Regions from separate parts of the Cytobacillus sp. OWB-43 genome, predicted to be linked through region 3. Evidence: riboswitches for the same ligand, from Rfam matches in the RefSeq annotation. Region 3 holds a riboswitch; each other region holds the start of a gene.
What was found. A riboswitch is a leader RNA that binds a small molecule or an ion and turns the genes downstream of it on or off. The one in region 3 is predicted to bind thiamine pyrophosphate.
Positions count from the first base shown of each region.

Region 1 (3,285 bases), on a different contig from region 3:
CTCCATTATCAATCACAACTAATTGCTTCCCATCTGTAATGACATCTTCTTTTCCACTAATAACAATGAGACAGTTTAGGACTTCAGCTGCCTCCTTTGCAAGTGCTTCAGGTGCTATTTCAATTGCCCCTGCATCAACACCACGCGTTTTTGTATTCTTACCAATAAGAGCAGAAACTTCAGAAGCATTGCCGCGAATAATGGACACTTTTATTGTGCTAATTAGCTCTTTTGCCTTATTTGTGCGATAAGTGGTTGCACCAACACCAACTGGATCAAATATTACTGGGACCCCTTTTTTATTGGCAGTTTGTCCAGCTTTAATCATTGCCGCAAACATCGCATCATTAATAGTACCAAAATTAATTACGAGCCCATCTGCCATCATAGCCATTTCTTCTACTTCTAAGAGTTGGGTGGCCATAACAGGTGAACCGCCCATTGCTAGGGTCACATTTGCACAATCATTAATAGTTACTGTATTTGTTAAATGATGAATGAGTGGGGTTTGTTCTTGTAACTGCTGAAAGACTCTCTCAACTGCTTCACTTGAAATCGCCATTATCTTTCCTCCATCTTTGCTTTGTTGTATAACTCATAAAAATGATTTGTCGGACCATGCCCATGACCGAGTGCTAGGCTATGCTCAATCGCTATGGAAATATAATTTTTCGCAGACTGTATGGCCTCAATAAGTTCTTCCCCTTTTGCTAACCCAGCAGCAATGGCAGATGATAGAGTACAACCTGTACCATGGGTGTTTTTTGTCTCTACTCTTCGACCATTAAACCAGTTGAAACTTTGTCCATCCCATAATAAGTCATTCGGTTCTCCTTCTAAATGTCCACCTTTTAATAAGACGGCTTTTGGCCCTAATTCATATAATTTTTTACAAGCTTGCTCCATATCATCAACCGTGCGAATTGTCATACCCGAAAGTACTTCAGCTTCAGGAATGTTTGGCGTAATTACAGTCGCAAGTGGTAACATTTTCGCTTTTAATGCTTCAATAGCTTGTTCCTTTAAAAGATGATGTCCACCTTTTGAAACCATAACAGGATCTAACACAATCACTTTTGGACTATAATGATTTAAACGGTCTGCGACGATTTTTACAGTCTCACTAGATGACAACATCCCGATTTTGACAGCATCAACTTGGATATCATCAAACACAGCTTCTATTTGGTCTTTTATAATATTGATTTCTATATCCTGTACCGAACGTACCTCTACTGTATTTTGAGCGGTAATCGCCGTAATGACGGACATGCCAAACACACCATTGGCGGAAAAAGTTTTAAGATCTGCTTGAATCCCAGCTCCTCCTCCTGAATCAGAACCTGCGATCGTTAATGCTGTTTTCATTGATGTAACCTCCAATAGCTTTATTCTTAATTAATACTCTTAATAAACCATATCCTAAAATTGCTCCAGTAAACGAGCTCACCATAAATGCTGGTAGGAATCCGAAAAGGGTTGCTTCTTGTCCTAAAAGTAATGTACTAATCGGATAAGTCGCTACTGCCCCTATCATTCCTGTTCCAACGACTTCACCTAGTGCTGAGAAGCCAATTTTTTTCGTTTTTTGATAAAGGAACCCTGCAAGTAATGCGCCAATCATACTCCCGGGATAGGCAAAAACACTTCCAGTCCCCATCATATTTCTCAATGTAGATGAAAGAAACGCTTGACTAACGGCATACCATGGTCCAAGAAGTACAGCAGATAATACATTCGCCAAGTGCTGAATCGGAAAAATTTTCGCTATTCCAATCGGAATAAAAATGAGACTACTCGACACAGTAGTGATGGCTGCAATCGTTGCCGTCATCGTCATTTTTTGGATTTTATTCATAGACCTTTCCTCCTTTCGATAAAAATAAAAAAGCCGCTATTTTGAATAAGCGGCTTTGGTCATCATGATATGTATGACGTCACTCGCTTCCCTACGCTAGTATTAACTAGATCAGGTTCAAAGGGTTCATCTCAGCCAAGTATTTGGCACCCCTAGCATTTATTCATATATAAAAAAAATCCTCTACTTCCAAAAGGAAGCGAGGACGACTACATCGACACACTTCCCTCCACTGGTACAAACCAGATCAGGTTCAAAGGGTTTTGAACGGCATTCAATCTCAGCCTCTATGTGAAGGCACCCCCAGTGAAAACTTATAACATATGATGCACTCAATATAACATGAAATGATAGAAATGAAAATAAAAAACATTGGATAGAAACGATGTTGCGACATAAAACGTTATGATATGATATTTTATATAACATTCAGGAGGACAGTCTATGGAAGATAAGAGTATTGTACTTATTGGGTTTATGGGGGTCGGTAAGACATCCATAGGAACGGAATTAGCTAAGAAATTACAGTGGGGTTTAATCGACACGGATGAACGCATTGAACAACAGTTTGGGATGTCAACTTCAAAAATTTTCCTTGATCATGGTGAAGAAATTTTTCGAAAAGCTGAAAGCGAATTGATTGAACAACTATCTGCCGAAGAAAAACAGATTCTTTCATTAGGCGGCGGCGCCTTTTTAAACAGTAAGAACCGCGAAATTTGTTTACAAAACAGTACCGTTGTCCTTATCGAGCTCTCATGGGAAAATTGGCTCGATCGATACCCATTGATTAAAGATACAAGACCGAAATTGAATGGTCTTTCTACTGACGAAATGTATCATCTCTACAAAGAAAGACAAGCTCATTATCAACCATATCATCTAAAAATCAATGTTGACGGGAAAACAGCTGAAGAAGCTGCTGAATTGATTGTTAGTGGGATAGGATAAAGCTTGTGATGATTATGGTTATAGTTCATTAGAATATTTCTTTTACTATCTAAGTAATTCGCATTATCCTAAACGAATTTATGAAAGCCGGGCACTCCCTTGCTCGGCTTTCATTTGTGTTTGGTTCTAAATAAATTGCTGAATAACTCCCTTTTTGTGAGGCGGTTATCTCTGGTTTTCTTTCTGAGTGACTTGCTAAACCCTTTTGCGAGGCGTTCATCTCTGGTTTTCTTTCTGAGTGAATTGCTAAACTTTTTTGCAGGGCACTCATCTCTGATTCTCCTTTTGAGGGACTTGCTAAACCCTTTTGCGGGGCGCTCATCTCTGGTTTTCTTTCTGAGGGACTCGCTAAACCATTTTGCGAGGCGCTCATTTCTGGTTTTCTTTCTGAGGGACTTGCTAATCCCTTTTGCGAGGCGCTCATTTCTGGTTTTCTTTCTGAGTGACTCGCTAATCCCTTTTGCGGGGCGCTCATC
Region 1 covers NZ_JAYEFF010000001.1:967,394-970,678, forward strand. Annotated here, with positions in the region: gene thiM (hydroxyethylthiazole kinase) at 1-562, opposite strand, end outside; gene thiD (bifunctional hydroxymethylpyrimidine kinase/phosphomethylpyrimidine kinase) at 562-1,368, opposite strand; gene thiW (energy coupling factor transporter S component ThiW) at 1,337-1,858, opposite strand; TPP riboswitch at 1,930-2,022, opposite strand; TPP riboswitch at 2,066-2,173, opposite strand; gene U9M49_RS04790 (shikimate kinase) at 2,303-2,809, shown strand; gene U9M49_RS04795 (hypothetical protein) at 2,859-3,285, opposite strand, start outside.
Region 1: it holds a riboswitch for thiamine pyrophosphate, as region 3 does, so the genes downstream of both, thiW (energy coupling factor transporter S component ThiW) here and thiT (energy-coupled thiamine transporter ThiT) in region 3, are expected to answer to the same signal.

Region 2 (3,285 bases), on a different contig from region 3:
TCCTATCATCATAATGCAAAAGATACATTACAGTTACTCGCATATGATCATGGTGTGCCAGCAGGTTCATTACAAGTATTTTTTAATAAGTGTACAGCTGAAATTGATAATGTAGGTGTGTTACCAGCTCACCGATTAAAGGGGATTGCTGCAAGCTTGCAATATGAAGTAATGAAGCGATTTAGCAATCATAGGGTTATACTTGTAGCCGACAGCAATGACACGCCAAAGGATATGTATCGTAAACAAGGGTATAAAAAATTGAGCTTTCGCTATGAAGTAATGAAGTTATTATAAGTAGTAGTTTATTATTAATATAGAACAAGTAATGTGATAAAAACTCTACAAACTGATATTAATAAATCTGCAGGTGGTGAGAGTAGCCATCTGCAGATCATTTATAAAGAGGTAAATTTTGATCAAGGTAAAAGCGAGAGAACAGCAAAAAAATGCATAATCGAACCAGCAAGAACAAAAACATGCCACAATGCGTGATGGTACTTAAATCCTCTCCATACATAAAATATTGAACCAGCAGTGTATAGAACGCCACCGATAATGAGGAAAATCATTCCTTGTGTAGGTAAGTGTGTAACCAGAGGCTCCCAGGCAAATATAATTAGCCAGCCCATCAAAACATATAGTAATGTCGAGAAGACTAAAAACTTTTTAACAAAAAAACATTTGAAAACTGTTCCAGCAATTGCTAGCCCCCATACAAGACCAAATAAGGTCCATCCTAAGGTTCCTTTAACTGTTATAAATAGAAACGGTGTGAACGTTCCAGCAATAAAAAAGTAAATGGAAGAATGATCGAGAATCTCAAATACATCCTTTGCTTTTCCAGCAGGTAAACTATGTAGCAAAGTTGATGAGAAATATAAAATAACCATCGTTGTACCAAAAAGAACAAAGCTGACAATATGCCAAGCTGTTCCATATAAGGATGAGAAAACAGTTAAAATGACGAGAGCCGCAATACTTAATAGCGCACCGATTCCGTGTACGATCGCGTTGGCGATTTCTTCTCCCTTTGAAAAAATATGTGTTTCCAAGTAGTATTCACCCATTCTTTATCCAAAATCATAATTCTAGTATAAACATTTTTTTAGCTGATAAAAAGTCGTAAGCTTTCATTATAAAGAAAAACTTCACTAGGCGAAGAGGGTGGAGAGTGTAAATGCATGGAGAATATTTGGAGTTATCCATCCTTGAGTCAATGCCAATTTAAGCCGCGGTGTTAGATCAGTTGAAGTGTTTAGGTAACGACAGCATTCATCCAACTTGTTCATAATCGTTACTGAAAGAGAAGCTTGACATTGCTCAATTCCTAAACTTGCAGTTGACATTTATTGATAAGATGATAACATAACTTTGAAAGCATAATTGAATAAATCCACTAGGGGTGCCTTTAAAAGGCTGAGATTAAAGTGCAATAACTTTAAGACTCTTAGAACCTGATCTGGTTGATACCAGCGTAGGGAAGTGGCGTATATCAATTTAGTTAACGTTATAACTATAACTAAATGAATGATGTATACAGTAACCACTTTCTTATAGGAAGTGGTTTTTCGCTTTTCTGGATTTTTTATGCTCGATAAAAAAAGAGAAGAGGTAGAAATGATGACAACAAAAGAAACGTTTACACAATCGTTAAGGAAAGAAGTACATGATATATGGGAAGCGAATTTTGAACACCCTTTCGTTAAAGGAATTGCTAAGGGAGATTTACCAATTGAGTGTTTCCGCTTTTATGTGTTACAAGATTCTTACTATTTATCACATTTTGCTCGTGTGCAAGCAATCGCTGCTTCTAAAGCAGAGAATTTATATATGACCTCAAGAATGGCCTCGCATGCGCAAGGTACCTATGAAGCTGAACTAGGGTTACATAACAAATTTATGGAGGTATTAAAAGTTTCTGAAGAAGAGTTAAACCAGTTTAGACCCGCTCCTACTGCCTATGCATATACATCCCATTTATATCGTGTAGCAGAGACAGGCACAGTTGGCGAGGTCATCGCTAGTTTGCTTCCGTGTTATTGGATTTATTATGATATTGGGCAGAGCTTTAAAGGGGCAAAACCAAAAGAAGAAATCTATCGTACCTGGATTGATACATACGGTGGAGAATGGTTTGTTAAACTTGTACTTGAACAAATTCATCATCTTGATCGGCTTGCTGAAATTGCATCTGAAACAGAAAAAGAAAAAATGAAAATGGCATTTACCATTAGCTGTCAATATGAGTTAGCTTTTTGGGAAATGGCTTATACCCAAGAAAAGTGGTTAAGTGATAAAACATATGCATAAAACTTCATAAATGAAAGCGGGAATAGTGTTAACAGAATAAGGTTAGTTCATACTAACTCAATTCTGTTAACATCATACCCTTTATAATCGTTGTAATATCAGGTTTGTTATGCAATTAAGACAGTTTGCCATATCGGATTTTCCTAAAAAAGAAGTTAGATCTTCACCAACTACTCATCTAGTCAATAGAAATGACTTCTACTTCTCCACCCTCATAGACATATAAACTTCCTATATATATATAAAGACAATAAGCGTATAATGAGAGACGAATGTTAAATTGAGGAAGGCGTTTAAATAATGAATAAACAACAAAGTAAGTACAGATGGGTTGTATTTGGTGTTTTACTTTTAGCCTATTTATTTATGGTTAGTCAAAGAACAGCACCTGGTTTAATTACTGATCAATTAATGGAAGAATTTCATTTAACTGCAGCAACGATTGGGCTGATAACGAGTATTCAATTTTTTGCTTATGCTGGATTGCAAATTCCCATCGGATTATTCTCTGATAGATTTGGTCCAAATGTATTTCTAGTCGCTGGAACGCTGCTAAACGGACTAGGTACCATCCTCTATAGTTCGGTAGATAATAGTTATATGCTTATCTTTGCTAGGCTATTATGTGGAATTGGCGATGCTACTATTTGGGTCAATTTAGTTCTTGTATTGAGCATTTGGTTCAAGCAGCAGGAGTTTTCGATGCTAGTGGGATTTGCTGGAATGACAGGAAGTTTAGGTTTCTTATTGGCAACAGTTCCTTTTAGTTCGACCATTTCTCTATTAGGGTGGAGACTTCCATTTTTAATTGTTGGCATCGTAATATTCACCCTCGGTATCGGACTCTATGTTGTTTTAATAAAATATCCTAAGAAGAAATTTCAAATGGAAGAAGAAAAAAATCAAAAAGAAACAAATGAACCGTTATTAGTCATCATAAGAAGATTACTAGTCAATCGCCAAGCTTGGGCG
Region 2 covers NZ_JAYEFF010000001.1:1,170,538-1,173,822, reverse strand. Annotated here, with positions in the region: gene U9M49_RS05715 (GNAT family N-acetyltransferase) at 1-297, shown strand, start outside; gene trhA (PAQR family membrane homeostasis protein TrhA) at 420-1,055, opposite strand; TPP riboswitch at 1,392-1,501, shown strand; gene tenA (thiaminase II) at 1,624-2,313, shown strand; gene U9M49_RS05700 (MFS transporter) at 2,614-3,285, shown strand, end outside.
Region 2: it holds a riboswitch for thiamine pyrophosphate, as region 3 does, so the genes downstream of both, tenA (thiaminase II) here and thiT (energy-coupled thiamine transporter ThiT) in region 3, are expected to answer to the same signal.

Region 3 (3,285 bases):
TGACATGGACCCTCTGGTGGCATGACTACAGAGGAAAGAGCCAGCAGTATCTAGGCGTGTGTGCTATACAATCTCCATATAAACTTGGGCGGTGGTATCTTTTAAATATGTGTCAGCTTCATCCAATCAATACGGTAATTCTTAAATGAGCGTTTATAGTTAAGACTGAACGCAAAAGATGTTTACGCGCAAAAGAGAAAAGAGGAAGTCAGAGAACTGCGCGTAAATCGTGTATACGCGCAAAAGAGAAAAGAGGAAGTCAGAGAACTGCGCGCAAATCGTGTATACGCGCAAAAGAGAGAAGAGGAAGTCAGGGAACTGCGCGCAAATCGTGTTTATGCGCAAAAGAGAGAAGAGGAAGTCAGGGAACTGCGCGCAAATTGTGTATACGCGCAAAAGAGAGAAGGGGGAAGTCAGGGAACTGCGCGCAAATTGTGTATACGCGCAAAAGAGAGAAGAGGAAGTCAGGGAACTGCGCGCAAATTGTGTTTACGCGCAAAAGAGAGCAGGGGAAGTCAGGGAACTGCGCGCAAATTGTGTTTATGCGCAAAAGAGAGAAGAGGAAGTCAGGGAACTGCGCGCAAATTGTGTTTACGCGCAAAAGAGAGAAGGGGGAAGTCAGAGAACTGCGCGCAAATCGTGTATACGCGCAAAAGAGAAAAGAGGAAGTCAGAGAACTGCGCGCAAATTGTGTTTACGCGCAAAAGAGAGCAGGGAAAGTCGGAGAACTGCGCGCAAATCGTGTATACGCGCAAAAGAGAGCAGAGGAAGGTTGAGAACTGCGCACGATTGTGTTTACGTACAAAAATCATAAGAAAGAAAACAGATGATGTTGGTTTAAACTACCGTAGATAATAGTTGTTGCAAATTCATAAATAATCAAGAGTGTTCATCGTTAGATTGACATTGACGGAAGAAAAGTGCTGCTAAAAAAAGTAAGGATAAAGATGTGTCTACTCCCCCTCTCAGAAATCCAAAAAGAAAACTGCCGGTCTCAAGGAGAAAATAGAAGAGAAGATGTTGGTTTGTCTAGCTGCTTTTGGCGCTTTCATTTTGCATGGTTATCTTATGGATATCACGCCGATGTACATGTCACCCTGATTCCACAGTTCATTCATCGTGCGAAAATCCCCCAAAACGTTGACTTGAAAAAAAGGCCCTGAGTTCCCCCAGAGCCTTTAGATGATTAATATGCTTTTTTCAGAAGGACCTTATTGGCTGTTGTGTAAAGCATGACAACTACTAAGGCACATACGATAAAGGTAGGTAGCATATATGTTCCGTTATATACGAGTGAGTAAAGTGCGACAGGTTGATCTGCCGGAGCATAGGCACCAAATAGGATAATGCCTGATAAATAATGGCATAAGAAGCGTAAGAAACTTCCTAAGAAAACGCCACTAATAACATACATGTTTGCTTTGGCAAATTGGCCGTCTTGATAATTTTGCACAACTTTATTCATATAGATGCCTGCGAGTCCGACAACAGCAAAGGCTACGAAATAGTCAATGATCCAAGAGGCGAAATGAAAAGGAACAGCTCCTGTTAAGATTTGAAGTCCTCCTAATAGTAAGCCCGTTAAGACGCCGCCTTTAACACCCCAACGAAAGGCCATTAAGAAAACCGGTACCATAGCAAGTGAGATGGACCCACCTTGTGGCCAAAATCTCCCCATCAGTAAGCCTGATAAGAAATCAAGTAATAATGCCAAAGCTGCAAATATAGCAATTTCCACCATAAAAAGTGTTTTATTTTGTTTCATGTTTTTCCTCCTTCTCCGAAAAGAGAAGCGAACGAGTAAACCTGTATTACTTTTTTGTCATGAAAAAAAGCAATACATAGGCGGTGATGGATGCCTAGTATTGCTCATATCCAAAACCACGATCCCTACGCTAGCATTATCTAACAGGTTCTTAGGGTCAGAACGAACTCGCTCACTCTCAGCCATATTAGGCTCCCCTTGTGGAAGTATTAAATTTATCCTCGGTTAGAATATACTATGACTTTCATCAGAATTCAAGAATCTTTTTTTGGTAGTAAAAAAACAGATTATTTGTGAAACTTATTCCCTAGATAGTCGTAGAATAATCAAGGAGTGATTGATATGAAGAAGGTTTTTGAAGTAAACCATCATGGAAATCATATATTAATCGAAAATTATTGGATTAACGGAGAAAAGTTGTATGTAAATGGTGAATTACAGGATGAAAATTTAGGTCTAGCATTAAGAGGGGATTTGAAAGGTAAGTTAGAAGATTCAAGTGAAATTAAAGTAACTATTGGCGGTTTCTTTACTATTAATTGCAAAATATTTCTTGAGAATCGTTTAATTTTTTCATCTTAATAAAACTTACGGGGGTAGAGGGTATGGTAGGGTCAATAGATCCTGATAGGTTTATAGATCATTGGTTAAGAGAAGATTTTAAAACAATTTATGAAGCAACTTCAAAAGTGTTTCAAGGAATGGTTTCATTATCGGCATTTATTGAGATGAGCGCAGCTTTTAATAAAGGTGTGCGTAGTTATCATCTTACGTCACGGACGGATGTCATAGGCATTGGTCAGTTCGTATGGGTAGATAACTCAAAAGCAAAAGCAGTTGTGGTTGGATTCGATGATAAATATACAATTGTCAGTCTCTATTTGAAACCCTACTTTGTCTTTCCAGAAACAGATAAGATTTATACAAAGAATGAATACATTATGCCAGTGATGGATGATTGGTTTGTTTTCTGGGGTGGCACAAATGAATTTATTAATTACCATTACGTATATGAACATCAAAGGTACGCGTATGATCTATTAAAGGTGAAGGATGGCTCTACATATAATGGTAGACCTGAAAAAAATGAGAGTTATTACGCATTTGCAGAGGAAGTTATCGCCCCTCAAAATGGCAAAGTAATAAAAGTGGTTGATGGTCTCGATGATAATATTCCAGGGCAGATGGATGAAGAACACCCCCCAGGCAACTATATTGTGATAGAGCATGCGCATAAGGAATATAGTATGATTGCTCATTTTAAAAAAGACAGTATCATTGTCCAAGAAGGAGAAGAAGTTCTTCAAAAACAATTACTTGGCAAATGTGGGAACTCGGGTAACTCTTCTGAAGCGCATATCCATTTTCAAATCATGGATTCAGAAGATCTTCATAAAGGAAAATCAGTTCGCATTCGTTTTAAAAATGGTGTAGAACCGATTCAAGGAGAAATCGTAACAAATCATTTAACAAAATACCTTAATCGATTCGAAGAGAAGTTCGACAAGGTTGAAAATACG
Region 3 covers NZ_JAYEFF010000005.1:68,348-71,632, forward strand. Annotated here, with positions in the region: gene U9M49_RS17085 (hypothetical protein) at 381-776, shown strand; gene thiT (energy-coupled thiamine transporter ThiT) at 1,187-1,765, opposite strand; TPP riboswitch at 1,870-1,974, opposite strand; gene U9M49_RS17095 (hypothetical protein) at 2,108-2,347, shown strand; gene U9M49_RS17100 (M23 family metallopeptidase) at 2,371-3,285, shown strand, end outside.